DNA from 4 places in the Chryseobacterium culicis genome. Region 1 is predicted to be linked to each of the others. Evidence: riboswitches for the same ligand, from Rfam matches in the RefSeq annotation. Region 1 holds a riboswitch; each other region holds the start of a gene.

Region 1 (8,094 bases):
TTAATGCATAAGAAGAGGTTGTCTCAAAAGTCAAATGTCATTCTGACGTAGGAAGAATCTCATTCTGCATGATATAACCTATCTTTTGTGGTCTGCAAATACATCATTAAGGTTCTGAACCTCTCCACCTGTGTCTTTACGATATCGTATGGGGTTATATAACCGGAAATTTGATCTGAGAGACCTGAAAAAATGTTTAAAAGACCACAAAAGATGATCTTTTAATCCCAGATTTAAGGTCTTACAACCCTGATTTTTATATCAGAGACCGTTACAATCTGTTATTTTAATCATTCGGAGACCAAATTATTTAAAATACATAATGAAAATATGAAAGGTTTATGAAAGGAAACAGTGTAATTTTAATACCTTTAGCCATCAAATTATTAAAATATTAAAATATTCTCATGCAGACGAAACCATTCACTTTTATTGCAACACTCTTTTTTCTGGTAGTAAGTGTAAGCGTATTTTCTCAGAAAACGGCTACCTTAAATTCTTTACTGGACAAGAATTCAGAATTTATATTTCCGCAGACTCCCGATAAAATATCAAAAGCACTGAACGTAAAAACTGTTTTTTATGAAGATGCCAATGAAGAAAAATATGCGAAATGGCCAATGAAGACAGGATTAGAACTCTATTGCAGTCTGGGGAAAGATAATATTGTTAATGAAATGTTTTTTACCACTTCAGATAACAAACCTCTAGTTATTGAAGGACTGCCTTTCGGTCTTATCCTGAATAAAAGTACATTGCAGGATAGTAAAACAAAGTTCAGTAAATACAATGCCAAGGCGCAAAAACTGGGAGCAGACAGTGAATTTCCGGGAGGATCAAAATTGGTTTTTAAAAAAGGAAAACACTATACAACATTGCTGTTTGACAGTAAAAATCTTCTCAAATCATTAAGCCTTACAACTGCGCTTATTGATCCGGCAGCGAATTAATGAATAGAAAACCATAATCATAGTAAATCCGTTATTCTTTGACGGATTTTTTTATTTACCGGAAGGAGAGTGGTTGATGAAATATACTCAACGGGAAAAATCCTTCATTTATTTCTTTATTTCCTTAGTTCATTGTTTTCTGATTGAATGGTAAACAGGGTTACCATAGCTTTGACCTATCAAAAACAAAACAAGTAACACATAACATTATGAACAGGGAATTAATTTTTTTAAGAGCATTTGCCTTTACAGCGGTCATTGGAATTGTATTTTTAACTGCTTCCGCCTTTAAAAAAGACGGAAATCAGAAGTTTACTGAAATAGATGTAGAAAGAATCAATATTGTAGAAAAAGACGGTACGGTAAAAATGATCATTACCAATGTGGATAAATTTCCCACAGGGGAAGATAAAATAAACGGCAGTCCTACCAATAAAACGAGAAAAAAACGTTCAGGTATGCTTTTCTTCAATGAAGACGGAATTGAATGTGGAGGCTTTATTTATGACGGACAGAAAAATCAGAATGGCCACAGTTCGGGATTGTCTCTTACCTATGATCAATATGATGGTGATCAGGTCATGCAGATTTTAACTCAGGATTATAAGAAAGGAGATAAGAGAGTGGTCTCCAGCGGACTTTATTTTAATGATCGTCCGTCAAAAGAATCACAACTCAAAACAGGAGAAATCATGGCAGAACTGAATCAGATAAAAGATCCGGAAGCCGCTCAGAAAAAATACAAAGAATATGAACAACAGGGACTGATTGGAGGTGCACCAAGAATGATGCTTGGAAAAACCAAAGATGAACATAACGGACTGTTCTTATTTGACAGTAAGGGTAAACCAAGAGCCAGATTCTGTGTCGATAAAAATAATGAAGCAAAACTGGACTTTTTAGATGACAACGGAAATGTTACCTCATCATTTCCGGAAAAGAAAAAATAATAATACAAAAAACAGCCCTGTAAAAATATAGGGCTATTTTTGTAAAAAAATCCCCTTATAAAACTGATGAAAACCATTTTGAAACAGATGCATCAAAACAGGTACTTCCTTCTGTTTATTCTTTTGTTTGCTTATGTACAGTCTATTCACACCCGCATAGGAATAAGACGAACACTGGACTGGTATATTTTTACTCCTGAAGCGGCCGTTGTTACTCTTATCAGTGCCTGTATCCTGTTTTTTGTGATTGATTTTTTCATTAAAAACTGGCAAAAGTCATCAACGTTTAGTGCAGCTGAAATCCTTAAAATATTCAGCTTTTCCCTATTAACCTACCTTTTGGTGATGAAAATAATAGGGTTTTTGATTGCTGTTATTTTTGGAAAAGTGGAGAAAAATTTCAATCAGGAAGTTGTTATTCTTTCTACCTTTTCAGATTTGATAGGAGGGTTTATTTATGGAAGTTTTTTTCTCGCATACCGCTACTACAAAAAGAATACGGAATATCAGAAACAATTGGCTCTTTATGATCATGCCCTGTCTGAAAGTAAAATTAATCAACTGAAAACACAGCTTAATCCTCATTTTTTATTCAATAATCTCAACATTCTGGATCAGTTAATAGAAGAAGATAAACACAAAGCATCAGATTTTCTCAATGAATTTGCAGAGATATACCGGTATGTTTTAGAGGTTTCTGATAAAAAGACCGTGTTTGTAGAAGAAGAACTGGCATTTGCAGAGAAATATTTTAATCTGATACAGTATAAATATGGAAATGCTTATTCATTAAAAATAAATCATATCAGATCATCGGGGAAGATCATTCCGCTTTCCCTGCAATTGCTGCTTGAAAATGCAGTTCAGCATAATCTGGGAACAGCTGTAAATCCTGTTTTGATCACCGTAGAAATAGATAAAGAAATCAGGGTTTCCAATACCAGAATACCCAAGCGAAACAGTAAAAAGACTTCAGGAAGAGCGCTCAGTAATCTTAAGGAGCAGTATACGCTGTTAACGGATCGGCAGGTAGAAATTATAAAATCAGAAACTGAATTTTCAGTGGTCATTCCCATAATTCCAGCATAAAATATGATAAAAGTTGTAATCATCGAAGACGAAATTCCGGCAAGAAATAAATTAAAACGTTTCATCAGCGAACTGGAAAAACCCGTGGAAATTGTTTCGGAAATAAGTACTGTAGAAGAAGCTATTGCTTTTCTTAAAAACTCAGCGGTTGACCTGATTTTTTCTGATATTGAATTATTAGATGGAAACGCCTTTGAAATCTATGACCAGGTGAATATTTCATGTCCGGTTATCTTCACTACCGCGTATGACAGTTTCTGGATGAATGCCTTTGAAAGCAACGGGATTGAATATCTTTTAAAACCGTTTTCGCAGAGCCGTTTTCAAAAGGCTTGGGATAAATTTATTCTATTGGGAAATACAGCATCAGAACCGGAGGATGTTTTGGTAAAACTTCAGCAAATGCTGAATAACAGCCCTGTGGAGAAAAACTATAAGAAACGATTTTCGGTCAGCTCACATCAGGGAATCTATTTTATCAATACGGAAGACATTACGTTCTTTGAAGCGGAAGAAGGGATTGTCTTTGCTTTTGACACAGCAGGAAAAAAACACGTGTTGAATGAATCTACTTTGAAAGAAATTGAAACCCAGCTCAATGCTTCAGATTTTTTCAGGATCAACCGGAGTGCACTCGTTCAGAAAAAGTATATTGAAAGAATAGAACGTTACAATAAGAATACACTTTCCGCCCAGATAAAAGGTCAGAAAGATCATCTTATTACAAGCCAGAGCAATACATCTGCTTTCAGAAAATGGATTGAAGAATAAAACCGATTTCCTGTTCAATTAAATGGTGAGTCCGTGGTTGTTTTTCACTTCAGCCATGACAAATGTACTGTGGGTACTCCCGATGGAATCTACAGATCCCAGTTTATTAAATACGAAATCCTGGTAATGTTTCATATCTCTTACCTGAACTTTCAGAAGGAAATCAAAATCTCCGGAAATATTGTAGCATTCGGCAACTTCTTCAATCTCCAGAATTTCTTTTACAAAGTCATAGCCTACAGATCTGTCGTGAATTTTCAGCTTGATTTGGCAGAAAACGGTAAATCCACGGTTGAGTTTTTCAGCATCCAGAACGGCTGCATATCTTTTAACAAACCCTTCCTGTTCCAGCCTTTTTACTCTTTCAAAAACCGGTGAAGTAGAGAGGTTCACTTCTTTAGCAAGTTCTTTAACGGTTAGTTTGGCATTCTTCTGGAGCAGCCTGAGCAGCTGTACATCCTTATCATCGAGTTGTTCCACAGAATATTATTCTTTTAAATGATTAAAACAATCAAATATATAGAATTATATGCTTTTATTTTTATTTTTAAAAGTTTATTTTGCTTAATTTTTCCTTATTTATTGTGCTTTTATTCTGTATTGCTAATTTTACACAAAATTAAAAACTTTTACTGATGACAATTGTTAAAGGTAAAAGTACAGTTCTTTATAGATACTTCATCAAACAGGAAAGGTTTTACTTAAGGTAGATTAATAGGGAATCGTGTGCAAATCACGAGCTGTCGCGCAACTGTAAGTAACACACCAAAAGTTTTTGTCTTTGTATATCCACTGCCAAAAGCGGGAAGGATGACGGAAACTGTTACAAGTCAGGAGACCTGCCTTTACTGAATTGACAATGCTTTCGCGGGCTGAAGCTTTTGGGTCATACAGATGATAGATCAGATTCATGTATTTTTCTTTATGAAGGAAATGCACAGTCTGCTATGTCATTACTTTCCTGAAACTTCTTCCGCTAAAACATAACGAAGCATTTTAAAGCACTTTCCTATTAAGTTTAATTAAAAAGTTTAAAAAAATGCAAACTCACATTCTGGGCTATCCGCGTATTGGTAGCAAAAGAGAACTCAAAAAAGCCTGCGAACAATATTGGTCAGGTAAAATTCTTTTGGAAGAACTTCTGAATACAGGGAGAACTCTCTGTAATCAAAACTGGAATATTCAGAAAGAAGCCGGTATAGATCTTATCCCGTGCAACGATTTTTCCTATTATGATCAGGTATTGGATATGAGCCTTGTAGTAGGAGCAATTCCTTCGCGTTACCATGAGGTGGTGCTTAAAAAGAACAATTCTGAGCTGGATCTTTATTTCGCGATGGCAAGAGGATATCAGAAAGAAGGGCTGGATATTACAGCAATGGAAATGACCAAGTGGTTCGATACCAACTATCACTACATTGTCCCGGAATTTTATAAAAACCAGCAATTTAAATTAAGCTCAGATAAAATTTTCAATGAATTTGCCGGAGCAAAACAGGCGGGTATCAATGCAAAACCTGTAATTATCGGACTTGTTACTTATCTGTTATTAGGAAAAGAAAAAGAAGAAGGATTTGATAAACTGGATCTGGCTGGAAATCTTCTTTCTGTATATACGGAAATTTTAACCAAACTTCAGGAGCAGGGTGCTGAATGGATTCAGTTTGATGAACCTTTTCTGGCACTGGATTTAACTGAGAAAGCAAAAGAAACCTATCTTTCTGTGTATTCAGAAATAAGAAAACGTTTCCCGAAACTGAAATTCATTGTTGCCACTTATTTTGACGGATTAAAAGATAATGCATCGCTTGCTGTTTCACTTCCGGTGAACACTTTGCATATCGATTTGGTTAGAAATCCGGAACAGTTGGATGGTATTTTGAATAGTATTCCGGAAAACCTAAGCCTTTCGTTAGGAGTAATTGATGGCAGAAATATCTGGAAAAACGATTTTGAAAAGTCATTGTCTTTCATCAGAAAAGCTGTTGACAAATTAGGCTCTGAAAGGATTTTGATTGCACCGTCATGTTCATTGATTCATTCTCCTTGCGATCTTGATTTTGAAACGAACCTTAATCCTGAGATTAAAAACTGGCTTGCTTTTGCTAAACAGAAAGTAGAAGAAGTGGTAACGCTTAAAGAGCTGGTATCAGGAACAGAAAAAGAACATATTCTTGAAGTATTTGAAGAAAATAAAAAAGCCATTGAAAGCAGAAGAACCTCTTCCCTTATCCACAATGATCAGGTAAAACAAAGATCAAATGCGGTCACTGAAAAGGATGCACAAAGAATAAATACCTTCAAAACCCGTAAAGAAGAACAGCAGCAAGTCCTGCAGCTTCCTTTGTTTCCCACTACAACAATCGGGTCATTCCCGCAGACAACAGAGGTAAGAAGCTGGAGAGCTAAATTCAAAAAGGGAGAACTTACTGCGGAGCAATACGATATTTTATTAAAAGAAGAAACTCAGAGAACCATTCGCTGGCAGGAAGACATCGGAATTGATGTATTGGTGCACGGAGAATTTGAGCGTAATGATATGGTGGAATATTTTGGAGAACAGCTGGAAGGATTTGTGTTTACCAAAAACGGATGGGTACAGAGCTACGGAAGCCGTTGTGTAAAACCTCCTGTGATCTTTGGTGATGTTTCCCGCCCGACTCCTATGACGGTGTATTGGTCTCAGTATGCCCAATCTCAAACGGAAAAATGGGTAAAAGGAATGTTGACTGGTCCTGTGACGATTTTACAGTGGTCTTTTGTACGTGATGATCAGCCTCGTTCAGAAACATGTAAGCAGATTGCACTGGCAATCCGTGATGAAGTAGTGGATCTGGAAAAAGCAGGAATCAGAATTATTCAGATTGATGAACCTGCTATAAGAGAAGGGCTTCCTCTAAGAAAAGCAGACTGGCAAAACTACCTGAAATGGGCTGTGGAAGCTTTCAGAATTTCAGCAAGTGGAGTGGGAGATGCTACGCAAATTCATACCCATATGTGTTATTCAGAATTCAATGATATTATTGAAAATATTGCGGATATGGATGCAGACGTGATTACCATAGAATGCTCCCGTTCTCAGATGGAACTGCTGAATGCCTTTGCAGATTTTAAATATCCGAATGAAATTGGTCCCGGAGTATATGATATCCACTCACCAAGGGTTCCGTCAAAAGAAGAAATGATTGAACTGTTGAGAAAAGCACAGAACGTAATTCCTGCCAACCAGCTTTGGGTAAACCCGGACTGCGGACTGAAAACAAGACACTGGGAAGAAACAGAAAAAGCTTTAATAGCAATGGTAGCTGCTGCTAAAGAAGCCTCAGTAGAATACGCACTTTAAAAAACTTTAAAATAATTAGATTCAATAATTCAGATCGTGTCATGATTTTATGGCACGATCTGTTTCTTTTTAAAGAGTTAAAATAGAGGTGAGAGATACGAGTCCATTCATTTTTATATTCTATTTTTGCATCCGGTTATGTTTTAAAAGAGATCTAAGTTATTTGGCCTGTAATGCACTGGGTGGATAGCCAAACTGTTTTTTAAATGCAAAAGAGAAATGGGACAGATTTTCAAATCCCAGATCCAGATAAATATCAGAAACTGATCTGCCTTTTTGGGTAAGTAAAAAATGAGCTTCCTTCAGTCTTCGAAGCTGCAGCCATTGTCTTGGAGGAATTCCAAAAATCTTTTGAAAATCTCTTTTAAATGCAGACAGGCTTCTTCCCGTTAAATAAGCAAAACGCTCTACATTGACATTGAAATGGAAATTCTTATTCATAAAAGCTTCAATATCTATTTTATAAGGTTCAGAAAAATCGAATAAAATATTCTTAAGGCCGGGATTATGATTGAGCATGAGAAGTAAGGCTTCCTTTTGTTTGAGGCGCAGAAGCTCTGTGGAAGAAGGAAGATTCTCATAAGCGAGGAGTGAATACATAAAAGCTGTTAATGCCTTTTGATCCGGTTTTATAAAGGCCGGGATATTATCTTTTTTCTCTGCCTGATATCCGTATTCACGGCTGAAATCACGTAAGATGGCTTCGTCAAAATAAATGGTTACGGTTCTTATTTCACCGTCTTTAGGTGGATATTTTGCAAATTTTAATAAACGGTTTTTCCTTGCAGAGTAGAGTTCTCCTTCTTTAAATATCGTCTTTGTAATCCCGTCATTCAGTTCCATTTCCCCGGAAAGAACAAGCCCCAGACTGTGAATCCGTGCAAACTGTTCACCTTCCCTGAATTCTGAAAAATGACAGGAATAATTGATGGGTAAAGGAATATTATTTTCGCTCATAGTTCAGGCGGATATTTCTGGGTGGATTCTTCTT
Region 2 (8,094 bases), 1.6 Mb from region 1:
AATTGATTGATTTTGCTTCTTGCTTCTAATTCTGGTTTATTCAACTCCGGTTCCCATAATATTGGGATTCCAGTTTTCCGGAACTTTAGGAACAATATCGTTTTTCACATAATAGTCCTGAATTTCCTGCATAATTTCTGAAAAAGGTACTGATGCTATCCTTTCGTAAGGAATGGTGTAACCCAGGTAAACAATGTTTCTTTTAAAATCACCTGCTGCCAGTACAATAGGAACTTTTGCCGCCAAAGCCATGTGATAGAATCCTTTTCTCCATTTCGGAACCCAGCTTCTGGTTCCTTCCGGAGTAATAACAAGGCTGAAATCTTCTTTGGAAAACTGGTTGGCTACGAAATTCACAAGATCGTTTTTCTGGCTTCTGTCTATACCAATACCTCCAAGTCCTTTTACGATACTTCCATACCAGGCCTTGGTGTGTGCATCTTTAATGATAATTTTCAGAGGTTTTTCCAAAGACCAATAGGCGAAATTTCCTAGAATATATTCCATATTATGAGTATGCGGTGCTACCACAAGGATACACCTGTTGAGATTGTTAACATCGCCCTGTAGAACGACTTTCCAACCTAATACTTTTAACATTGCTTTGCCTAACAGCTTTTTCATAGATTTCTTGAATTAAAAACAAAAAAGTACAACCAAACTTTGGTTATACTTTACAAATATATTGAAATATTATTGCTCTTAAAACAAACCGCTAATTAAATCTACGATTTTCATTACGAATTCCATTGCAAATTGTATCATGATGAAGCTGTGTTTTTGGTTGATTGGTTATTAAATTTTAGCTTTACGAAATTAAAACTTTTTTTTCACATAAGAAACTAAATAGAGCTTTATTTTCACTTTTCTGAGAGAAGAAGGGTGTGAATTTCAAACGGTTGCCATCCACCCACACCTTCTACCACTCTCTGAAGTTAATTATTTAGTTTGTATGGAAATTTCGTTTTTTCCGTCTTTGATTTTGATGTCCATATCTTTATTTGATTTTTTGATATTGGACACTGCAGAATCAATAACTTTCTTTGCCTGGTTGTTCGGAACCTTTTTTCCATTTACGATGATACTGTCTTTATCATCAGAGTTGTACTCAATACTGGAACCGTTTACCGTGATTTTATTTTTTTCAATTCTTACATTGTTGTTGTCTTCATCTTGGTCCTGATCTTCATCATTGATACCGTCTCCGTCTAAATCTCCGTCCATATGGATACGGTCTTTGTTCATAGAGATAACCACTGCTTTTTGCGGAACTACAAGTTCATAATCCAGTCTGTAATCTCTGAATCTGTGCTCATAAGGATATTTTATATAGTTTGGAAGAAGAACTTTATTGTTTACCACTTCTACAGGAACAGTCAGCTGGATTGGGAAATTATATCCTTTTCCTTCTTTTTTGATGATCAGATAAGGTGTTTTGATATCTGGTTTTCTGGTTACATCTACAGAAATATAATCTTCTTCATAAACTGTTCTTTTATCAGAATAAATATCATTGTTGTAACCTTTGAAATTCTGAGGAATGTTGATTTGTTTTATATCCACATATACTGTATCTGAAGTAGTGTTGATGGCTACGTTTTCTACATCTTCCTTGCTTCCTCTGTAAATCATGTCTTTTTTAGCCATGCTGATTCCGAAGTAAGTTCCAAGTCCGATCAAAAGAAGGAATAAACCACCTACAACCCATCCGATATTTCTCAGTTTTGTTTTCGGAGAGAAGATCTTGATGCTTAATAAGCTGAAAAGGATTGCCGGAATTAAGCTTCCGATCACCATCATCGCAGCCAGTACTTTATCAAGTCCCTGATCGTCCATGTAGAATCTGATTTCATTAGCTCCAGGGAAATCTGTATCCATTCCGAAAAGACCGAATAATACAAATACTCCAATAATGCTTCCTACAGCCATTAATACAAAGAATCCTCCTACGATATACTTGAATACATTCCAGATTCCGCTGCTTGCATTGTTGATATAAGGTTTGTTTTCTGTATAGATTTCTCCGACCCTCTGAGTAGATTCATTGGCAAATTGTACCAATTTATTAGACTCATTCTTAAGATTGTCGAAGTTCATAGGCTTTCCCTGCATTTTCAGGAAATCTGCTGCGGTTTCAGCTTTTGGAAGTACGATCCAAAGGATTACATATAAAAGACCTATTAATGAAGAGGAAATTGCTGCGGTGAAAATTCCTAATACGAAGATTCCCAGCCAGATGGCTCTCATGGTAGTAATATCCATTCCTACATATTGAGCTAAACCTGCACAAACCCCTGCTACTTTTTGTTTTTCCGGATCACGGAACAGTTGTTTTTTATCGGTATAACCGGTTCCTGAATTATTTTTTCTGGTAGATGTTTTTTCAGAAAAATAAGCCTCTTCCTGTTCTTCGATTTTTTCAGGGCTTCCGATCTGTGCGATTACCTTTTCTACATCGGTATCGTTGATCACTTCACGTTTTCCTAAAGAATCTTTGAAGATCTCCACCATTCTTATTTCTATGTCATGCATTACCTCATCTGCTTCTGAAGCTTCAAGTGAGCTTCTCAGTGCATTCAGGTAATCGCTGAGCTTTATATATGCGTGTTCTTCTATGGTAAAAGAAAAACCTGCGAGTCCTATTGAGAGTGTCTTGTTCATAGCTTTGTTTTTTAATTTTGTTGGGTGATTTGGTTTACTGAGGCTGTCAGCTCATTCCATGTATTTTGAAGTTCATCCAGGAAAAGTTTTCCTTTTTCTGTGATCTGATAATATTTTCTGGGTGGTCCTCCTGTAGATTCTTCCCATCTGTAAGAGAGAAACTCTCCGTTTTTAAGTCTTGTAAGAAGAGGGTAGAGGGTTCCTTCTACTACATCCAGTTTTCCTTTTTTCAGTTCGTCAATAAGATCGGAAACATACATTTCGCGGTTATTGATGAGACTTAGAATACAGAATTCCAGAATTCCTTTTCGCATTTGCGCTTTGGTATTTTCGGTATTCATCTTTGATAAGTTTTGTTAATTAGTTATATAATTTTCGAAGTTCGGAACCTAGCTAGTTGTACCTATTTCGATTTTACATTACAAAGATATGTAAATAAAATGGTATTATGCAATACAAAGTAGTGAAATTTTTAAAATAAATTATTTAAAATACTGTAAATCAATATAATAATTTTCATTGTCAATTTTTAGTAAAACGGATTTTAGAAGAAAATGTCTGAAAATTTTTAAATTTTTAAATAGAATTTTGAAAATTGGAGAGAAAAAATGATCTTTTATCGCTTATTACTTATCACCCATGCTCTAGCCCCGATAGTAGCGGTTACCCCGCAGCAGCAAGGGCATCGTAGAGAAGCGAGGAGTATGAGTGGATAGCGGGAAACAGCTTCTTATGAATAAATACTCTTTGAGTAGAGAAACAGATAAAGAGAATGAGATTTTGAGATGGGTATTAGGATTCGTATTTTTGTTAGCAATAAAAAACACCTAAATCATTTCTTATTACCATGAATATTTTGAATAAGTATAAGGATTTCTCTGTATTTCTTTTATTAGGACCTTTATGTTTCGGGCAATATCGGTTTGAAGTTAAAAATGTATCGAAGAGTTATGATGCCGTCATCCAAATAGAAAATTGCTATGATGACAGATGCGGAGGAAAGGGAACGGTAGAGTTATTTGATCATAAAAACAGCAAAGTACAGACTTTTGTTTCTGATGATCTGGTTTTATATGCAGGGCAAGGCCAAAAACTGCTTCAGGGAAAATTGATTCCGCTTTCTGGTGATCAACGTGCTGTGATTATCGATGACTTTAATTTTGACGGAACGGAAGATATAGCGATAAGGAATGGAAATATGGGAAATTATAGTGGAGCATCATATGACGTGTATGTATTCAACAAAACAAGAATGGGGTTTGTAAAAAGTGAGGAGCTTACGGAATTGGGCTCGAACGGCCTTGATATTTTTGATGTTGATGCCAAACGTAAACGTCTGATCTCCTATGGAAAGTCTGGCTGCTGCGATATTTTTACGATAGAATATGCTGTTATTCCGAATAAGGGACTGGAGAAAGTCTTTGAAAAGGAAGAGGATATGACCAATGAAGATCAGGTGAAAGTAATAACCAAAGAAAAGATCAATAATAAATGGATTACCAAAACAAAAGTATATCCGGCAGATCAATATAACAGAAATAAAAAGTAAGATGAAAATTCAGAAAGAGATAGATTTTATCCTGGCTGTAGATGCACTTAAAAATGTACAGCGAAGAAATTATAATGCTGATGATTCCCGAAGAGAGAATACCGCAGAACATTCCTGGCAGATTATTATTCTGGCTCAGATCCTTTATCCGTATGCTAAAAACCGTACAGATATTGATTTATTGAGAGTGATAAGGATGCTTTCTATTCATGATCTTGTGGAGATTGAAGCTGGAGATACTTTTATTTTTGATGAAAAAGCAATGGTTGGGAAATTTGAAAGAGAGAAAGCTTCTGCTCAGAAAATCTTTGGAATTCTGGATGAACCTCTGCGTTCAGAATTCTTTAACCTATGGCTGGAATTTGAAGATGAGAAAACACCGGATGCTATTTTTGCCTGTGGAATCGACAGAATCATGCCGTTTATTTTAAATTCCCATACCACAGGAAAAAGCTGGACGGAAGCCGGAGTTACCGAAAAACAAATCCGAAATATGCTTGAAAATGCCATCAGCAGAGCATCGGATGAAATGGGAGAGGCTTTTGAACTTTTACTGAACAGAAGTCTGGAAACAGAAAAAGTGCTGAAATAACTTTAATGAAAATAAAAATTCGGGCGGCCAGAGGCCGCCCGATTTTTTATTTATAGTATCTGGATTGGTTTCTTGAATTCGTCAATCGCTACAAAAGTAAAATCACCTACGATGGCTTTCTCTCTTTCATACGAATACATCTGCTCTGTGTAAATTTCAACGTTCACTTTCATACTGGTTTTTCCCACGTATGAAACTTTTCCGATCAGTTCAACAATAGTTCCGGCAGGAATAGGTTTTTTGAAATCTATTTTGTCGCTGCTTACCGTTACCACTCTTTTTCTGGCAAAACGGGTAGCGGTAATAAAAGCTACTTCGTCCATCAGCTGCATAGCCGTACCACCAAAAAGGGTATCATAATGATTGGTTGTGTTTGGGAAAACCGCTTTAAAGATTCTGGTTTCGGAGGCTTCAATTCTTTCTTCTGTAGTCATATTTCATTATTAATTAAAGCGAAATGAAATAATATCAAACAACAGAATAATAACAGGAAATTCGGAAATTCCTGAAACAATTCATCAGATCAATACAACTTCAAATCGCGAAAGTTACTTGTTTAAGAAAAAGGCAGGTCTCCTGACTTGTAACATCTTTTATCTCCTTCCCATGCCTCGCACAGTGGATCTTTGATAAAGATTTCAGTTACTTACAGTTGCGCGACAGTCCGTGATTTTCACACGGTTCCCTTTTAATCTGCAGTGATGCAGAACCAATTTCTATGATGAATAAGCGTAAAACTTTTTCGGGTGCAAAAATAATGAATTTATTCCGGATTATGATAAATAATCTGGCTGATTACTCTTCCCTTTTTGATTGTCCAAAGAGTTGTGTATCTGTTTTCTCCTGAACCATTGATCATATAAAGGAAAATATTATCGTTGTCAAGGGAAGTTACTCCAATATTCTCAAAATCCATGGTAGGCTGGAACATATTTTTGATGGCTTCTCTTACAAAAACAGAACCTCTTCCGGGCTGTTGTACTCTGATGGATTTGATTTCAGTCATTCCTTCAGGAAGATCATTTCCTATTCCCCATGGTTTTACTTTATCAATGGTAAGAATTTTTCCTTCAGCATCTTTTTCCTTTTTACGGTATCCTGCATTGGAAGGATAGACATCAATCACTACTTTGCTTCTTTGGGCGGTAGGGATTTTAGGATCGGAATTGTCTGTGAAAATAATTGATCTTCCGTTTTTAGATTTAGAAGGAGTATAAGCGGGAAGCTGATCTACATAGGCAATACGCCCTTTATTCACCATTCCTTCTTTATCAAGAGTTTCATAACGTACAAAAGGCTTGTCATCATCCTGTTTCTCCGGATATTTGATCCAGATCCACTCTGTTTCTCCCGGAGCCGGTTTTACATAAACAAAAACATCTCCTTTACGCATACGGATCTTGTCTACAATTTTTCGGTAGTCGTCTTTATGTACACGTACGTTGGCATATCCTTCTTCAGCTTTTACAACTCCAAAAGGAACTTTTGTCTGCCCTTTTACAAAAGCTATAGATAAAATACTGAATGCGGATAAATAGAATGCTTTATTTATAAAAGTCATCATGAAATTTTTTTTGATCCCCAAATATATAAATTAAATACTTTTCGGGAGATAATTATACCGCTGCAGTTCTTTAAAATCTTGTATTTGTTTCAGATGGCCGTCAGAAAGCAGATATAGGTAGTCTGAAATATCCAGAATATCCTGGTAATTGTGATCAGAAATAATAAAACCTTTGTACTGTGACTGCTGACGAATAATTTTCTTTAATTCTTCACAAACTTTTGGAGAAAGGTTATGGAATGGTTCGTCCAGTAAAACAAAATCTGTTTCAGAGTAAGTGATCATCAGGGTTTCAATAATTCTCTGTTCGCCTTTAGAAAGATTTTTAATTTTTTCATGAAGAAAGGGCTGTATGAATTCCAGGGCAGACAGCAAATTGGTGTTTTCTTTATTACAAAAGAAAGGAATCAGGTTTTTTACGGTTTCATATTTAGGTAAGAAAAGGTCTTGGGGTAAATATGAGATTCTGTTTTTTCTGTCTGAAATACTTTTCAAAACCTTGTTGCCACATTTTATAAACTGGGTATCACCGCCGATAATCCCGAAAATAATTTTTAATAAAGTTGATTTTCCACTTCCATTTCTGCCCAGCAGCCCTGTAATCTGTCCGGTTTCGCATTCTATATAAACATCCTGCAAAATTTTCCTTTCATTAAAAGATTTTGTTACACTATCAACATGCAGCTTGCTCATAAAAACAATGTTATAATTTTTACAATAATCCCTGATAATATCGTTCCTGCCCAAAGAAAAATCCTTGAAAACCCTACATTGGCATAAAAGTAATATTCGTTTTTAAACCTTAATTCATAAATGAAATAGTGAAGAACGGGAAGGATTAAAAGGAAATTCAGTCCAAAATTTTTAATACTGAATGATGATAAAAAAGAAATCAATAAAGAAAATCCCAAAGTTGGAAACATTATTTTTTTATAAAAAATCCAGAGAATAGAAAAACTTTTGATCATGGTAAAAATAAAAATGGAATATCTATGAAAGTGTATTTTTTACAAGATTAATTTCAAAAGTATTAAAAAAAGCACAATAATATAGGGTTGGTGTGAGAGATATTCCAAAAAATCTCTTATTTTTCAAGAGAATTTTAAAACTAATAAACATGACAAAAAAACTACTGTATGTATTCTCTTTTATTTTGGGAGTTTCCAGTTTTCAGGCAAACAACAAAGTGGAAGAAGAATCCCAACCTTTATTTTACTGTGATACCAATGCTCCCACTGGCGTGCAGGTGTCTACAACTCTTACCTCAGGAACGGTTACCTGGACTGCTGATCCCAATACTCCGAATAATTTTATCAGATATAGAATACCTGGATCCACTATCTGGATGGTGGCTACTCCTGTAGCTGGGCAAAATTCTTATACTATTACTAATCTGCAGCCTTGTACAACTTATGAAGTGCAGGTGGTAAAATTGTGTACTGTACAGGGAACATGGTCTAATCCTGTATTTTTTACAACAACACTTAATTATTGTGCAAGTGTATCTACAGATACCAGCCTGATGCATATTTCCAATGTGACCGTAAATTCTGCGGGAATTACCTCTCCAATGGTCAGCAATTCCGGGCCTTCCAATTATACAGATTACAGAAGTGATGTAAGCCGAAAGGTCAAGTTTTTTATAGGAAGTACAGGAAATACACTTTCAGTGACCAATACGTGGACGGGAACTCCGGGTACAACCACTGTAACGGCATGGATTGATCT
Region 3 (8,094 bases), 1.8 Mb from region 1:
AGATGATCAGCCTTGTGGATTATGCGGTGGAAGAAGACAGAGAAAAAGTTTCAAAATACTCAGGTTCTTCCGTTATCAAAATATGGAATGACAACAGGATAAAAGTTCTTCGGGAATAAAAATCCTGAACCTTTATATTTAATTTTTTTAGAGTCTTGTCAGTTCATATCGGCAGGATTTCTTTTTTTTAATTCTATCTTTGCAAACTCAACTCATAAATTATTTGCTATGAATCATCAGGAATTTGCCCAAATGTGGGTTAATACTTGGAACTCTCATGATTTAGAGGATATTCTCTCCCATTATTCGGATAATATTGAGATTACAACTCCCATGATTGCAATGGCTACCGACGGTAAGGAAAGTTCTTTAAAAGGAAAAGAAGCCGTCCGTGAATACTGGAAAAAGGCATTGGAAAAATTTCCTGATCTCCGTTTTGATCTGATACATTCCAGTGCGGGAGTAGATTCAGTAGCATTATTTTATAAGTCGATTATGGATAAACATGCTGTTGAAGTCATGTTTTTTAATAAAGACGGAAAAATTAGTAAAATGTATGCTCATTATGATTAATGGGTAACATACGTAGAAATTGTCACTATTATTAACGATGAAAATTAATCTTAATCAAAATAAGAATTTAAAACTATTTAAAATCATTTCTGAAGCAGCAGAAAGGAATAACCAGTCCGTATACATTGTTGGCGGTTATGTGCGTGACCTTCTGATGAATAGAAAAGCTTCTACAGATATCGACTTTGTAACAGAACAAAGTGGTATTGAGCTTGCCCAAAATGTAGCTCAGGATATAGATCCTAAATTAAAAGTTTCCGTATTCAAAACATATGGAACAGCGATGATCAAGTATAAAGAACTTGAGCTTGAATTCGTAGGAGCCAGAAAAGAAAGCTATACAGAAAACAGCCGTAAACCTGAGGTGGAAGGTGGAAGTCTGGAAGATGACCAGAAAAGAAGAGATTTTACCATCAATGCGATGGCTATTTCTTTAAATAAAGAGAACTTTGGAGAACTGATCGATCCGTTTAACGGGGTGGAAGATCTTGAAAAAGAAATTTTAAGAACTCCTTTAGAGCCTGCTCAAACTTATTCTGATGATCCATTGAGAATGATGAGAGCAGTACGTTTTGCTTCAACTTTAAATTTTAAAATCGAAGAGAACTCTCTGAAAGCAATCCAACAGGAAGCGGAAAGAATCAAGATTGTTTCTATGGAAAGGATCATGGTAGAGTTCAACAAAATCATGCTTTCTGAAAAACCGTCTATCGGACTGAGACTGATGGAACAAACAGGTCTTATGAAACTGATTATTCCTGAACTGATTGAACTAAAAGGTGTGGAAGAAGTGGAAGGACAAACTCACAAGGATAACTTTTATCACACGCTGGAAGTGGTGGATAATATTTCTGTAAATACGGACAATCTGTGGCTTCGTTGGTCTGCTCTGCTCCATGATATTGGAAAAGCTCCAACAAAAAAGTTTGTAGAAGGAACTGGATGGACCTTTCACGGACATGAATTTTTGGGCTCAAAAATGGCAAAAACACTTTTCCAGAGATTGAAATTACCATTGGGAAGCGATATGAAATATGTTCAGAAAATGGTGAAACTTTCATCAAGACCTATCGCACTGATTACTGATGATGCTTCAGATTCTGCATTGAGAAGACTTTTATTTGATGCAGGTGAAAATCTTGAAGATCTTTTTACCCTTTGCAAAGCAGATATTACCACGAAAAATTCCAAAAAACAGGAAAAATTCAAAAGAAACTTTGAATATGTAGCGGTAAAAATCAAAGAAGTGGAAGAAAAGGATCAGGTAAGAAATTTCCAGCCACCTATTACTGGTGAAGAGATTATGGAAATGTTTAACCTTAACCCAGGCCGTGAAATTGGTATCTTAAAAGAGAAAGTCAAAGAAGCCATCCTGGAGGGTGAAATTCCTAATGAAAAAGAAGAAGCCACAAAGTTTGTTATTGCTGAGGCTGAGAAACTGGGATTAACATTATAAAGTAAATTTATAAAAAGCATAAAAAATCCGGCGGAATGGAACATTCCGCCGGATTTTTTATGCGCACTGACGAAAACAAAGCCGGCCGGTTTCTTCGAAACCGGCCGGAAAAAAACACAAATGATGAAAAAATAAAAAATTATATTTTTATATACTGTAAGGTATTATGGATTCAGGTAAGTTCCATTAGCACCCAGACCTCCTGTTTTAAGAGATCCCAGTTTGCTACCCGTAGTTGCTGAATACACTACCATTTCACTGTCCTGAGTAAACTGTTTAACATCTGATGCAAAAATTCTTCCATCAATTACATTAAATCCATAAAGCGTAAAATAAGGACCTCCATCTGCAGCTGTTAACAATGGAGTTGTAGGAATTACAGGAGTCGCTAAACTTGTTGTATACACTTTATTCGAAGAGCTGAAGTATAATTTATCATTATCAATCTGAAGGTTGGTTGCACTAGGAATTCCTGTCAGTGTAATTACCGGTGTAAGAGTTCCTGTACTTGAAATCTTATAGATGTAAGAATCTGTAGCTGTTGAAGAAATTGTGTAAACATTAGATTTGTAAGACACCGTATTTCCAATCTGACCATTCGGAACAGTAATTTCAGTTTTATTGTCATTGGAAGTATTGATATAAGTAATCTTATTTCCAAATCCTGATGAAGCATTTTGTACAAAAACATTTCCTCCCGCTTCTACTGTTTTATCAGAAACTTCAGTCATACTGATTTTACTTACAAATGAATAATCAGAAGCTTTATATTTCGTTACACTTTTCGTATTGGCTGTGAAATTGGTATTGGAAACGTAGATAAAGTCATTCGCAAAAGTAATTCCTCTTGGATTATCAAGCTGATCAGTAATTACTGCTAACTTCTTGAACGTATAACGGTCTACAACAACAATTTTGTTTGAGTTATTGATCACAAGATAAGCCTTGTTTCCGCTAAGACCAATCGTCTGAAGAACATCACCAAGGATTTCTTTATTGTTATAACCGTACACATCATCCTGCTTCAGGCTTAAATCTCTTGTTAGGAATGTTACTTTAGCTCCCTGGCTGTTAAAGTTCCCTTCATTAGAGATAAAATATCCGTTCTGGTAAGTGATCGGAGAGATTTCAATTTCGTCAGAACTATTTGTACATGAAGAGATATTAAACAATAATACCACTGCAAAGAGTACAGTTAAAAGTTTAGTTATTTTCATAATTTATTCAATTTTATTTGTTAAAAATTTATTGCTGCATACACACTATAGTTTCTTTTCGGTAAAGGATAGAAAGCAACTGTTTTATAATATGTATTGGTTAGATTATTCACTTTAAACCCTAAAGTATATTTTTTGGCTAAGGTTGCAGAAACACCCATATTTAAAAGAAAATAAGGATCTATGGCATCTGATCTTTTTTCATCACTTGTCGTGTAGGTAATACCATTCAGCAGTCCCTGTGCGAAAAATTTAAAGAAACCATATTCATAATCTATATTCGCTGTCCCTCTGTGCATGGGAACATAAGGTCTCTGCATCTTCGTTTCTTTATCAATAGATTTTGCATAATAATATCCTGCATTCGCTCTGAATTTATGATTCCCAAACTGTTTACTGAAAGACAACTGGGATTCCAGTCCATAAGATTCAAATTTATTGATATTGGATGCCTGCCAGTAGCCCAGAGCAGTCGGAAGCCATACAATAAGATCCGTCACATTCATATAATAAGGAGACAAAGTAAGTTTGAAATCTCCCATTTTGAACTCATTTGTCATATCAAACTGAGTAGAAGTTTCGGGTCTCAAATCTTTATTTCCTCCCGGTTCATAATAAATATCATTAAATGACGGATATCTGAAATTCTTTGATACGTTAAGACTCACATCATACCATTGTAAGGCACTCCATTTTCCGGAGAATGAATACATAAATGGAGACTTCACATCTTCCACAAAATCTTTCTTAAATCCACCTTCAAAACGCAGGTCTTTCGTGGCAAAATACCTCAACAATCCTGAAATTGATCCGATATTTCTGCTTACATCAGATATTCCACTCGCGTACCCTTCTCCTTTATTGATCTGAAATTCTCCGATAAGATTAAAATTCCATTTTGAATTCAGGAAATAATTGAAATCATTTTTGAAGATATAGTTTTTCCCGGTTCCACCACTGGATTTAGGCTGATTTAGCGAACCGAAATACTGAAAGTTTTCTTCCGTATAGGCCGCTTTAAAGGAGTTGCTGAACTTTGTTTTGTTCCAGTCCCACGAAAGAAGACTTCTTACACTTTGAGTCTTATATTTTGTCTTTGTTCCTGTTTCTTCATACACAGGATAATGCTGTGAAGAATCAAAAAACTGGCTCTGCCATGAAATTTTATGATCGTTCGTTATCTTGTAGGAAGCACCTGCATTGAACGTAGTATTGTAATAATTTCCGTTTCGGTTAATATAGTTCAGATCGTTTACCTTATAATCATTTTCACTTACAGAATAATTTCCGGAAGCTTTAAAACTGAACCTATCATTACTGTAAGAACCTTTTACAAAATTGTTATAGGTATTAAAAGAAGCAACTTCTGAAAATAAAGAACCATGGAAACCTTTATTAAAATCAAGGGTATTATTCAGGTGAATACTTCCTCCGATAGCACCACTTCCATACACCACACTTCCACCACCTGCTTTTATACCGATCTGATCATAGCCGAACAAAGCAATATTATTGATATCTCCCTGTCCCAGAAAACTGGAGTTGATATTAATCCCATTCCAGACAAACGCTGTCTGCTGAGCGGTAGTTCCTCTGAATGAAGGCGAAGAAACAGCACCACGACCATTTTCTTTAATAAAAACCTGTGACTGAAATCTCAGAAGCTCCGAAAGATTACTCGAATTTTTCTCGGCATCTTCCTCCGAAATTATTTTTACAGGATGAAAAAGTTTAACCCTGTTCATCTGGTTGTCGAAAACATAAATAGTATCGATGGTTTTCTCTTGTCCAAAAAGAAAACAACCATACGATGAAAAAAGCAGTACTAAAGATCTTTTTATATCCATACTTTTTTACTTTTCCTCCGAAAGCAATATGTTTTTTTAATTATAATTCCGGCAGGTCTCCTGACTTTCGCATTCTGCTCCTTCCCGTTTTTATACAGTGGTTTTTTGCAGAAACTTGTGTTGCGATTTACAGTTGCGGGGACAGTCCGGGAGTTACACCCGATTCCCTTTTCATTCCAAAATACTGGAAACCAAAATTTTTGCAAAGATAGTTTTTTTATATGTATTCGCCTAAAACCATACGTATGCTTAAAAAGCCTGTCTTCCTATGAGCTGAAACAAAAAAAGAACAGCTGCTTTCAATATTGAAAACAGCCATTCATCCCACTACTTTACTATTTATATATGTTATTTTTTAATCAGTTTATAAGTCTCTTTTTTACCGCCTTTCACAGAGTATTGTAAAATATAATCTCCTTTTGACAAGGATGAAACATCAATCTGTCCTTCTACAGCATTGAATGATTTCACCCTTTGTCCAACCATATTATAAATTTCTGCGTTCTCTATTTTTCCTGTTCCTTTAAAATATAGAATATCAGCAACAGGATTAGGATAAATACCTATACTGTTTTTTTCTTTTACAGCATCATTGACGGATAAAAATTCAGAAGTATCCAGATAAAAAGCGATCATCTGACCTGAAGCGTTCGTTCCTGAACCTGCAATTTTCTTTCCATCCTGTGAAATAGCCAGAGGAAGTCCCATTGTTACTCCATTCGTTGCAATTCCTAAGGATGCTGCATAATCATTCAGATTAATCCTTCCGGTAGCAGAGGTCCAGATAAAGCCTTCTCCCGACATTGGAGGGGCACCAAATGCTCTGTAATATCCGATAACTTTCTTCCCATCAGCAGAAATTCCTGTTGCACCTCCTTTGAAACTGAAAGAAGCATTAGGATGGGTAATATACGTTAATCCGCTTACAACATTCCAGACATAGGGATTAGGATTTGCCGATCCTATGATGGTATTTCCGTCTGCAGAAATCCCTCCTGCTTCCCCTACATTATTCCCGTTATTATCAGTAATAAAACTTTCTACTCCATCCTGCCATTTTGCACCGCTTCTCGTACCGTTTGATTCGTCCTGCCATCCTACAATTACTGTTCCTGCTGCATTAACTGCATTTGCTCTTGAACTGCGTCCGGAAACAATACTTCCCAGATCTACCATTCCGTTCACTTCATCCCATTTCACAGCGTGGGCATTCGCGGCAGTAAGAAACCCCAGCCCTACGATTGTATTTCCGTTGGTAGTCATTCCCCAGGTAGAGCTTACACTTCCGTCCCATCCGGTAGGAACAAGTCCGCCCCGGTTTACCCATGTGGCGGCAGCAACATCATACGTTGATATTTCATTAAATCCTGTTGCGGTATTGGTAATGGAAGATGATATTTTAGTTCCGTCATTCGAAACAATAGTTCTTCCTGCAGCCGGATATCCGTTTGAAATAGAACCTATCTGTACAAGTCCTCCTGCTGCATTCCATTTATAAATTCCTCCTGCGCTGGTATGCATACTTACCATTCCATTATCAGAAACTGCACCTACATTATAATTTCCTAAACCTATTACAGTAAGCTGCGCCTCTGCAAAACCAAATTTCAGGAAAAGACAAGCCGTCAATATTTTCATTGACATTCTGTAAAAATTTTTCATATTTTATTATATTTAGCGTTTCGAATTGGTGGAAACAATATTAATATAATATTTAGCCTATCCCAAGAAATAGGCTTTCATAATTCGTGAATTTCAAAAGAATTTAATTTTTAAAACACTCATAAACAAACAGATACAAAACAACATTTTGAATATGGATTTTACCAGAATTATTCAAAAAAACACAAAAAACAAATTATCAGAACAAAAATTATTTCAAAACAGCAGAAAAATATTCCTGTTTATTTTTATTTACAGCTCTTATTGTATCAATGGACAGTCCGGACCGGACTTTACTATTTTAGCCGATAAGGCATTTCTCAAGCTCTATCAGAATTCTGACGAATGCATCAGTTATACCCAGGGAATTCCGGTCAGTGATCAGAATACGGAACACAAAATTGTGCTGCAAAATATTATTTCACAAGCTTTTGCTATGAAGGGCGATTATGTACAGTCTGTGAATATTTTTGCTCAAAAAGAGGATAATAATCAGGCAAATGATCTTTCTTATAATATGCAGATCTTCAGTGATTATAATCTTGCGGATCAATATCAGAATCTGGGGTTGTACAACCAGTCGAAAAGAATTATTTCTCATCTTTTATCTGATCAGAAGCTCCTTAAAAGTAATGATCCGACTTTAAAAATCACTACCGCAAAACTGTATCAGCTTCAGGCTTTGAACTCTGGAATCAACAGGGATTATCCAACAGCATTGAAAAACCTTGATAAAAGCAATCAATATCTCAGTGGTCATAATGAAGAGAAGAGAATTTTAAAAATCGAAAACAGGATTTTCCGGTCTTCATATCTACTGAAGCAAAATAAACTCTCTGAATATAAACCCCTTATAGAAAGTATCATTTCAGATCTTGAACATCAGAAAAACAAACCTTTTCTGCTAGGGCTGGCTTATGAGAACCTATCCCAGTATTATTTCCTGAAACAGGATTATACAACAGCTATTGAAAAGCTGGAAACCGGGCTTGCATTGATTGAAAACCTTCCTTTCAACAATTTAAAAATTAAAATTTACGAATCACTGTCCCGTAATTACTACGCCATTCATAATGATGCAAAATACCATCAATACAATAAACTTTATACTGACTTAAAAACAAAAACAGATGTAAGTTCGAAAGAAGGAATACGGTATCTTGTGAAACTCGTTGAGACCAACCAGAATAAAAACATTGAATTTCAAAAACAGATATCACTCAGATCTTCCCTGTTTTTGATTATTGTTTTATCTTTAATTGTTATAGCCCTGCTTACCTATTTTTTACTCATTACAAGCAAAAATAAAGATTTAAAAAAGCAATTTGATTTCTTTGAA
Region 4 (8,094 bases), on a different contig from region 1:
AACTGGAAAGAAATCAGCAGAAGATATGACGAAGCTTTAAGCAAGAAATAATCTGATGAAATTATTTTACAGCATACTTTTTACTTTTTACATGGTGCTAAGACCTTTAGTACCCGTGGTAGAGTATGCTGTAAATTATGATTATATCGTTAAAGTTCTCTGTATTAATAAATCCAGGCCAGAGGTTCACTGTAACGGAAAGTGTTACCTGAGTAAAGAATTGGCTAAAACCAATGATTCAGAATCTTCACCTTTTCAGAAGCTCAAAAACTCAGGACAGAAAATCCTTGATACCTATATCCTGCCTGAAACTGCAGAGATTATTACTACTGAAAAACAATCGTTTTTCAATTTCAACTTCACTTATGAAACGGCCTATTCTTTTCTGTTTCTTACCCATATTTTCAAACCACCGGTTTTTTAAGTTCAACGATCACTATTCAACCACAAAAGTCACAAAAGCATAGATAAATAAAAAAGCTTACGTGTTCTTATTGTGCATAAAACTTACCACTTGATATACCTTAAGTGTAAGAACTTTGGTGTCTTTTGTGGTAAAAAAAAAGAATGTTTTCACATTCAACAATTATCCTTCAACTTAAAAAATCAACAATGAAAATTTCTCAATTTTTATCACTATTCTTTATTGCCTTTACTTTATTCTCTTTCGTAGCCTGCGAAAACAGCAGAGATGACGAAAATCCACAGGATACTACGCCCGGAAAGCTTCAGATTAAATTTGAAAACGGATTTAATAATGTAGGAGATATTGTCCTGAATCAAACGGTTCAGACTTCTTCTAATGGACAGAAACATAATTTTTCTGCTTTAAAATATGTAATCAGTAACATTTCCCTGATAGACGAGAACGGGAATGAGTTTAAATACAATGAAAACAATCCTGATAAAGGTGCTTTCATAGTAGATCAGGCTGATGCGGTAGCCGGAATTATATACCTCAACCTGGAAGGTATTCCGAAAAATAATTATAAAAAAATAAAATTCGGATTAGGAATCAGCCAGAAAGCTTACTTATTGGGACAAGACGGTCAAGCTGAATTCTGGACAAAAGCCAAGCAGAAAGGGATGTCATGGTCATGGGCAGCCGGATATGTTTTTGTAAAACTGGAAGGAAAATATGGAGCAGATTCTCCATCAAAGGAATTTATGAATCATACAGGAAATATGGGAAATACTACAGAAAATAATACCCCTGATCTTTATCGTGAAATTACGTTGAATCTTCCAACAACAGCCAGAGTAACAGGACAAATCCGCCCTTCTGTTCATATTCTGGCAGATCTTAATCAGTTTTTGAGTGGAGATAAAGCGCTTACGCTTACCACAACTAATGATATGCTGATGGGTTCAAATCAACATCTGGTAGACGTTACCAATAACCTTACAAAAATGTTTAAAGTAGATCACGTTCATAATGATTAATTTTTTTGTAAAAACAATACTGGTTCTGTGTGTATTTCTGCTGAGTTGTATTTCCTGTTCAGATGAGGTGATACAGCCGCTGGAAAAAGATGAAGCATATAATCTGCAGTTTCCTTCTTATTTTCCTGAAATGACTTTTGATACATCAACGAATCCGGTGACAAAAAACGGAGTAGAATTGGGAAGAAAATTATTCTACGAAGGAAGACTTTCCCGGAATAATACCATTTCATGCGGTTTCTGCCATATTCAGGAAAACGCTTTTACCCATCATGGGCATACAGTAAGCCATGGGGTAGATGACAGAATTGGAATCAGAAATGCTCCACCCATTCAGAATATGGCTTTTTTGAAAAGATATATGTGGGACGGGGTCATTCATAATCTTAATGAACAACCCATCAGCCCCATTACAGACATCAATGAAATGGACAGCTCCATACCGGAAGCTATTTCAAAAATAAAAGATGACCAGAAGTATAAAAAACTTTTCAGGGAAGCTTATGGAGATGAAACGATTACCGGAGAAAGAATTCTAAAAGCGCTGTCACAGTTTATGGCTTCTTTAATTTCTGCAGATTCAAAATATGACAGATTCAGACAGGGAAAAGAGCAGCTAACTTCAGCAGAATCCCAGGGAATGGCTTTATTCGGTCAGAAATGTGCCTCTTGTCATAGTGGAGAATTATTTACCGATGAAAGCTTCCGCAATACAGGAATGTATTATAACACCGAGTTCAAAGATGCGGGACGCTACAGAGTTACTCTTAATCAGGTAGACTGGATGAAATTCCGTGTTCCGAGTCTGAGAAATGTAGAATATACAGCACCTTATATGCATGACGGAAGATTTTACACCTTAGAGGCGGTACTTAACTTCTATTCAGGTCAGGTAGAAGATAATCCCAATCTGGATTCGCAGCTGAAACAGAATGGGCATATTGGTATTGCTATGAACAGTCAGGAAAAACAGTCGATTATTGCATTCCTGAAAACATTATCAGATAAAAGTTTTATATCCAATCCAAAATTTGCAGAATAATTTATAGAAAACATGAAGAAGATTATAGTAATAATAAGTTTAATCCTGTTTGGGCAATATCAGGCAAAAACTATCAGAGATAGTGCATATATAGCTCCGGACAGCTTTAGCAGATTTGATTTTGATGATGATTGTGATGCCTGTGGCTGTGCTGCAGGAAACGGTTCTTCCGGCTTTGAGTCTTTATTGAATCCACAGTTTATCGGAATCAAATATTTTGCCCAGCATTACAAAGCAAAAGAAAACCTATTTGTGAAAGATCTTACACAAGATCAGTATTTTAATACCTTACAGCTTTGGGGAAAGATTCCTTTAACTAAAAAACTGAGTGTATATGCAAGTCTGCCCTTCCATTTCCATGAAAAAAAAACCCAACAGGGAGATATCAAAATCAATGGAATCGGGGATCTTAATCTGATGGGAATTTATCAGCTGATGAGTTCTAAAGATAATTTTCACCACTTAAGCGGAGGGTTGGGTGTGAAAATTCCTTTAGGGAAATTCGATGAAAAAGGAGCTTCCGGCGTTAATCCGAGTTTTCAGCTGGGAACCGGCAGCTGGGATTATCAGGCCGCTTTGAATTATAAGTTTCAGAAAAATAAAGTAGCTGTGTTGGTGAATACAGATTATACCATCAAAATGGAGAATAAGAAAAATTACCGATTTGGAAACCAATGGAACTATGCCGCGACGGGGTTTTATCAGATTGCAGGAAATGAAAAATCCATTTTTTCAGTAAAAACCGGAGTTCAGGGAGAAGTGTATGCCCAGAATAAACAGTTTGACGAAGCGCTACCCAATACTGCAGGAAGCGCATTGTATGGAAAGTTAGGATTTGAAGCTTCCTATAAAAGGCTGAGTTTGGGAAGTGAGCTCATGCTTCCTATGTATACCCATCTGGCAGGAGGTGACATCGAAGCAAAATCAAGATTCAGTATTTTCCTGAATATCGGGATTTAAATAAAACCCCTTTTAAAAATCATATTAAAGCTCCTTCGGGAGCTTTAATTGTTTATGAATCATTATTTTAATTGGGGGTTAGGAATAATTTTTTATCTTTGCCGAAATTTGGTGAGCCATAAAAAGCTCTTAAAAGGGAATCCGGTGAAAATCCGGAACAGACCCGCTGCTGTAAGCTCCGCACCAAGGTTTTTGAAGAATATATCCACTGTTTTTTAATGGGAAGGATTTCAAAAATGGAGTAAGTCAGAAGACCTGCCAGAAAATAATCGTTTGACGCTTTCGTGGAATAAAGCTTAGGACATCAATGATTCTGTGCAGTAACAGCTGTGCTTTGTCGTTGTATTCTTATATCCATTAGCGTCTTCATTATCCTAAATGAGCTAATGGCGGCAAAACAAACTACTTCTGCAATTCATAAAGCTGTTTTCACAATACTGGTGATCACATCTCAACTTTTATATTCTCAAAAAAAGAAAAATGACACTCTGAAGGAAGAATCCATCAAAGCGATTAGTCTTTATAAAAAGAATTTTAAAGAAATTATTCCGGCGCAAACCCTGCAAGGTGAGCAGCTGGAAAGACTGAACAGTCATTCTGTTGCAGATGCGTTGCGGTATTTTTCCGGAGTTCAGATCAAAGATTATGGAGGGTTAGGGGGTTTGAAAACGATCAATATCCGTAGTATGGGAAGCCAGCATGTTGGTGTTTTCTATGATGGAATTCAATTGGGAAATGCCCAAAACGGACTGGTAGATCTGGGGAGATATTCTTTAGACGATCTGGAAGAAATATCATTGTATAACGGACAGAAAAGTGAAATTTTCCAACCTGCAAAAGATTTTGGCTCTTCGGGATCGATCTATCTGCAACCCAAAACACCTGTATTTAAAGGAACAAGAAAAACCAATCTCGTTATAAGAGCAAAAAGTGCGTCCATTGATCTTTTCAATCCGTCATTCCGTTTGGAACAAAAAATATCAGACAGAGTTTCTGCCAGTTTCAGTGGAGAATTTATGCAGAGTGACGGAATTTATAGATTTCGTTATGCTAAAAAATATCCAGATGGTCAGCAGGCTTATGATACCATCGCAAAGAGACAGGATTCAGATATCAGGGCAAAACGTTTTGAAACGTCTATCAACGGTACTTTAAATAACGGAAGCTGGAATATCCGTGGCTACGGTTATATTTCAAACCGTGGGATGCCGGCACCTATCGTCAACGGCCGTTTTGGCGGAAGAGGAGCGAGACTTTCTGACGAAAATTATTTTGTACAGGCCAATCTGAGAAAGAAACTGTTCCCAAAACTTGAAACACAGCTGAAAGCAAAATTCGCCTACGATTATACTCATTTCATGGATACGGTTCGTTCACAGTCTATTATTCATACCGATAATACCTATATCCAAAGAGAACTCTATCTTTCCTCATCCAATATCTATTCTATCACCCCCAATTGGGATGTGAGTCTGAGTGGAGATTTTCAATACAATAATCTTGATGCTAATCTTGATAACTTTTCTTATCCTACGCGATACACAACATTGGTGGCATTGGCAACAACCTATCAGTGGAACAGGTTCAAAATTCTGGGAAGCCTTTTAGGAACTTTTACGTTTGAAGAAGTAAGAAAAAACAAAAGACCAGGAGACAGCAGAGAATGGACACCTGCTGTATTTATGAGTTACCAGCCTGAGATCATTCCTGAGCTTACGCTTAGAGCTTTCTATAAACGAATTTTCAGACTTCCGACTTTCAATGATTTATATTATACCAATATCGGAAATACCTATCTGAAACCGGAATTTACCAATCAGTATGACGTAGGATTTACTTATCAGAAGAATTATACCAACCATTTCTTTAAAACCTTTTATGCTAAAGTAGATGGTTACTACAACAAAGTACAGGATAAAATTGTAGCGGCCCCTAACGGAAGTATGTTCCGCTGGCTGATGATGAATCTTGGAATGGTTGAAATTATTGGAGCGGATGTAAATATTCAGGCCGAAATGCAATTAGGAAAGGTAAAGTTAAGACCATTGCTTTCTTACACATATCAAAGTGCAAGAGATATAAGTGATCCGGAAGATACCTTTTATCGTAATCAGATTCCTTATACCCCATGGCATAGCGGATCATTCAGTTTGATGGCAGATTATAAAGACTGGAGTTTCAATTACAGTGCGATGTATGTAGGAGAAAGATATGATGTGAATCAGGACAATATTCAATACAATTATGTACAGCCCTGGTACACTCACGATCTGTCTGTTCAGAAAAAATTCAATTGGGCGAATCACCAATTTAAAGTGAGCTTTGAAATGAATAATATTTTCAATCAATATTATGATGTTGTCATCAATTATCCGATGCCTGGAAGAAATTTTAAACTTATTCTAAACTTCACCTTATGAGAAAACTAAACTTTTATTTTTTATTTCTGGTATTAGCTTTTCTTACTTCATGCCGTACAGATGATATTATTGTTCGTCAGGAAGTGGTAGAAGGACTTCCTTCAGAAAATACAGCAATAAAAGGTTTTTACATGCTGAATGAAGGGAATATGGGAAGCAATAAATGTACGCTGGATTTTTTTGATTATACCAAAGGAACCTATTACCGGAATATTTATGCTGAAATCAATCCGAATGTGGTAAAAGAGCTGGGAGATGTAGGAAATGATATCAAAGTCTATGGAAGCAAACTCTATATCATTGTGAATGTTTCCAATAAAATTGAAGTGCTGGATGCTAAAACAGCTAAACGTATTACTTCCATTCCCCTGCAAAACTGCAGATATCTGGCCTTCAAAGACGGGAAAGCTTATGCGAGCAGCTATGCAGGACCTGTAGCCATTAACCCCAAAGCACCAAAAGGAAAAGTAGTGGAAATTGATACCACTTCTCTTTCTATTCAACGTGAGGTGGTGGTGGGATATCAGCCGGAAGAAATGGAAATTGTAGGCAATAAGTTATTTGTTGCCAATTCCGGAGGATACAAAGCTCCCGATTATGACAATACGGTTTCTGTAATTGACCTGAATACTTTTACGGAAATCCAAAAACTAAATGTTGCCATCAATCTTCACCACATTAAAAAGGACAATTATGGTGATCTGTATGTAAGCTCAAGAGGAGATTATTATAATGTTCCTTCAAGCCTTTATTTAATTGATGCGGCCACAGGAACTGTTAAAAAAGATTTTCACCTCTCAGTCAGTGAGATGACAATCGTTAATGATAAACTCTATTTCTACGGAAATGAATTCAACTACAATACCCACAGTTATAAAAAAACATTTGGAATCATTGATGTGAAAACAGAAGAGATTATTGCCAACAAAATCTTTGACAAAGAATACGAAACCGCTATTAAAACACCTTACGGCATAGCAGTAAACCCCATTACAGAAGATATCTACATTACAGATGCCAGAAATTATGTATCCATGGGATTTGTGTATTGCTTTGATAAAAACGGACACTTCAAGTGGAAAACGGAGGGAGGAAATATTCCTGCCCACTTTGCTTTTTTATACAAATAATCAAACTTTAAAAAATGAACAGAAATACCTTTACCTATTTAAAAATCGGATTTTTATCAGTTTTCCTCGTAGGAGTGATAGCCTGTAAACATGATGATGAAGATGAATTTACATTTAATGGTCTTGATGATTCCTATTCCATTGACCGTTTTAAAGTTTTGAGTATTCCTACCCATGCATCAGGATCGGTTACATGGAGCATTAATGATTCTATCATTTCTCAAAATTCAGAACTTGAATTTATCAGTCCGAACGCAGATGCCTATCCTCTGACTTTGAAGATCAACAATAAAGGGAAGGAGCAGATTTATCATTCTAAAATAATCGTTACCAAAGAAAAAACACCTTATAGTAAATATATTTCCAAAGTATTAGAGTTCCGCCCTGCTGTAGGACAGTTCATGAATGAAATTCCGGAATATATACCTGGAAATACTGCTGCAAATATGCTTCAGAAAGCAAATGAATCATTGGTGGGAGGGAATTCTACGATGATCAGCCTTGGAGGATATGGCGGTTATGTCGTTTTCGGTTTTGATCATACAATTCCCAATCTGAATGGTCGAGATTTTAAAGTGCTTGGAAATGCATTCTTTGGAAATGATGCTAATGATCAGCGTTCAGGATCTTGTGAGCCGGGAATTATTATGGTGGCCTACGACAAAAATAAAAATGGGAAACCCGATAATGATGAGTGGTACGAAATTGCAGGCAGCGAATATTTCAAAAATACAACGGTAAAAGATTATAGCATAACGTACCATAAGCCTAATGAAAATAAGGTTCCTGTACCCGGCACCGAATTCTGGCAGACTGATGTAGAATATATCAAGTGGAATGATAATCTGGGAAATCAGGGATTTAAAACAAAAAATACATTTCATGCACAAAGCTATTATCCTTTGTGGTTTACAGATCCTTCTTACAGTTTTTCGGGAACCAGACTGGCGAATAACTTCTTCGATCAGAGCGGTGATGGATCCTATTGGGTAGGAAAATCATATGAATTCGGATATGCAGATAATGCTCCGAATACTGATGATGCCTCCAATATTGATATTTCCTGGGCGGTAGACAGAAGCGGAAAATATGTGAAACT

Evidence for each region. A riboswitch is a leader RNA that binds a small molecule or an ion and turns the genes downstream of it on or off. The one in region 1 is predicted to bind cobalamin.
Region 2: linked by a shared signal. The riboswitch ahead of CQ022_RS08640 (acyl-CoA thioesterase) and the one ahead of metE (5-methyltetrahydropteroyltriglutamate--homocysteine S-methyltransferase) in region 1 are both predicted to bind cobalamin.
Region 3: linked by a shared signal. The riboswitch ahead of CQ022_RS09315 (TonB-dependent receptor plug domain-containing protein) and the one ahead of metE (5-methyltetrahydropteroyltriglutamate--homocysteine S-methyltransferase) in region 1 are both predicted to bind cobalamin.
Region 4: linked by a shared signal. The riboswitch ahead of CQ022_RS15845 (TonB-dependent receptor plug domain-containing protein) and the one ahead of metE (5-methyltetrahydropteroyltriglutamate--homocysteine S-methyltransferase) in region 1 are both predicted to bind cobalamin.

Annotation. Positions count from the first base shown of each region.
Region 1 is NZ_PCPP01000001.1:288,482-296,575, forward strand. It holds gene CQ022_RS01410 (hypothetical protein) at 408-950, shown strand; gene CQ022_RS01415 (hypothetical protein) at 1,160-1,900, shown strand; gene CQ022_RS01420 (sensor histidine kinase) at 1,967-2,989, shown strand; gene CQ022_RS01425 (LytR/AlgR family response regulator transcription factor) at 2,993-3,760, shown strand; gene CQ022_RS01430 (Lrp/AsnC family transcriptional regulator) at 3,779-4,240, opposite strand; cobalamin riboswitch at 4,436-4,622, shown strand; gene metE (5-methyltetrahydropteroyltriglutamate--homocysteine S-methyltransferase) at 4,800-7,103, shown strand; gene CQ022_RS01440 (helix-turn-helix domain-containing protein) at 7,263-8,060, opposite strand.
Region 2 is NZ_PCPP01000001.1:1,895,609-1,903,702, reverse strand. It holds gene CQ022_RS08665 (1-acyl-sn-glycerol-3-phosphate acyltransferase) at 37-624, opposite strand; gene CQ022_RS08660 (PspC domain-containing protein) at 940-2,661, opposite strand; gene CQ022_RS08655 (PadR family transcriptional regulator) at 2,673-3,002, opposite strand; gene CQ022_RS08650 (XAC2610-related protein) at 3,509-4,210, shown strand; gene CQ022_RS08645 (HD domain-containing protein) at 4,212-4,802, shown strand; gene CQ022_RS08640 (acyl-CoA thioesterase) at 4,853-5,236, opposite strand; cobalamin riboswitch at 5,351-5,531, opposite strand; gene CQ022_RS08635 (hypothetical protein) at 5,566-6,366, opposite strand; gene CQ022_RS08630 (ATP-binding cassette domain-containing protein) at 6,397-7,059, opposite strand; gene CQ022_RS08620 (GEVED domain-containing protein) at 7,484-8,094, shown strand, end outside.
Region 3 is NZ_PCPP01000001.1:2,051,734-2,059,827, forward strand. It holds gene CQ022_RS09295 (L-threonylcarbamoyladenylate synthase) at 1-119, shown strand, start outside; gene CQ022_RS09300 (nuclear transport factor 2 family protein) at 229-573, shown strand; gene CQ022_RS09305 (CCA tRNA nucleotidyltransferase) at 611-2,029, shown strand; gene CQ022_RS09310 (DUF5074 domain-containing protein) at 2,194-3,246, opposite strand; gene CQ022_RS09315 (TonB-dependent receptor plug domain-containing protein) at 3,267-5,093, opposite strand; cobalamin riboswitch at 5,126-5,304, opposite strand; gene CQ022_RS09320 (T9SS type A sorting domain-containing protein) at 5,442-6,755, opposite strand; gene CQ022_RS09325 (helix-turn-helix domain-containing protein) at 6,910-8,094, shown strand, end outside.
Region 4 is NZ_PCPP01000002.1:616,350-624,443, forward strand. It holds gene CQ022_RS15820 (superoxide dismutase) at 1-51, shown strand, start outside; gene CQ022_RS15825 (hypothetical protein) at 56-424, shown strand; gene CQ022_RS15830 (MbnP family protein) at 613-1,443, shown strand; gene CQ022_RS15835 (cytochrome-c peroxidase) at 1,436-2,485, shown strand; gene CQ022_RS15840 (transporter) at 2,498-3,445, shown strand; cobalamin riboswitch at 3,538-3,723, shown strand; gene CQ022_RS15845 (TonB-dependent receptor plug domain-containing protein) at 3,832-5,865, shown strand; gene CQ022_RS15850 (YncE family protein) at 5,862-6,995, shown strand; gene CQ022_RS15855 (cell surface protein) at 7,010-8,094, shown strand, end outside.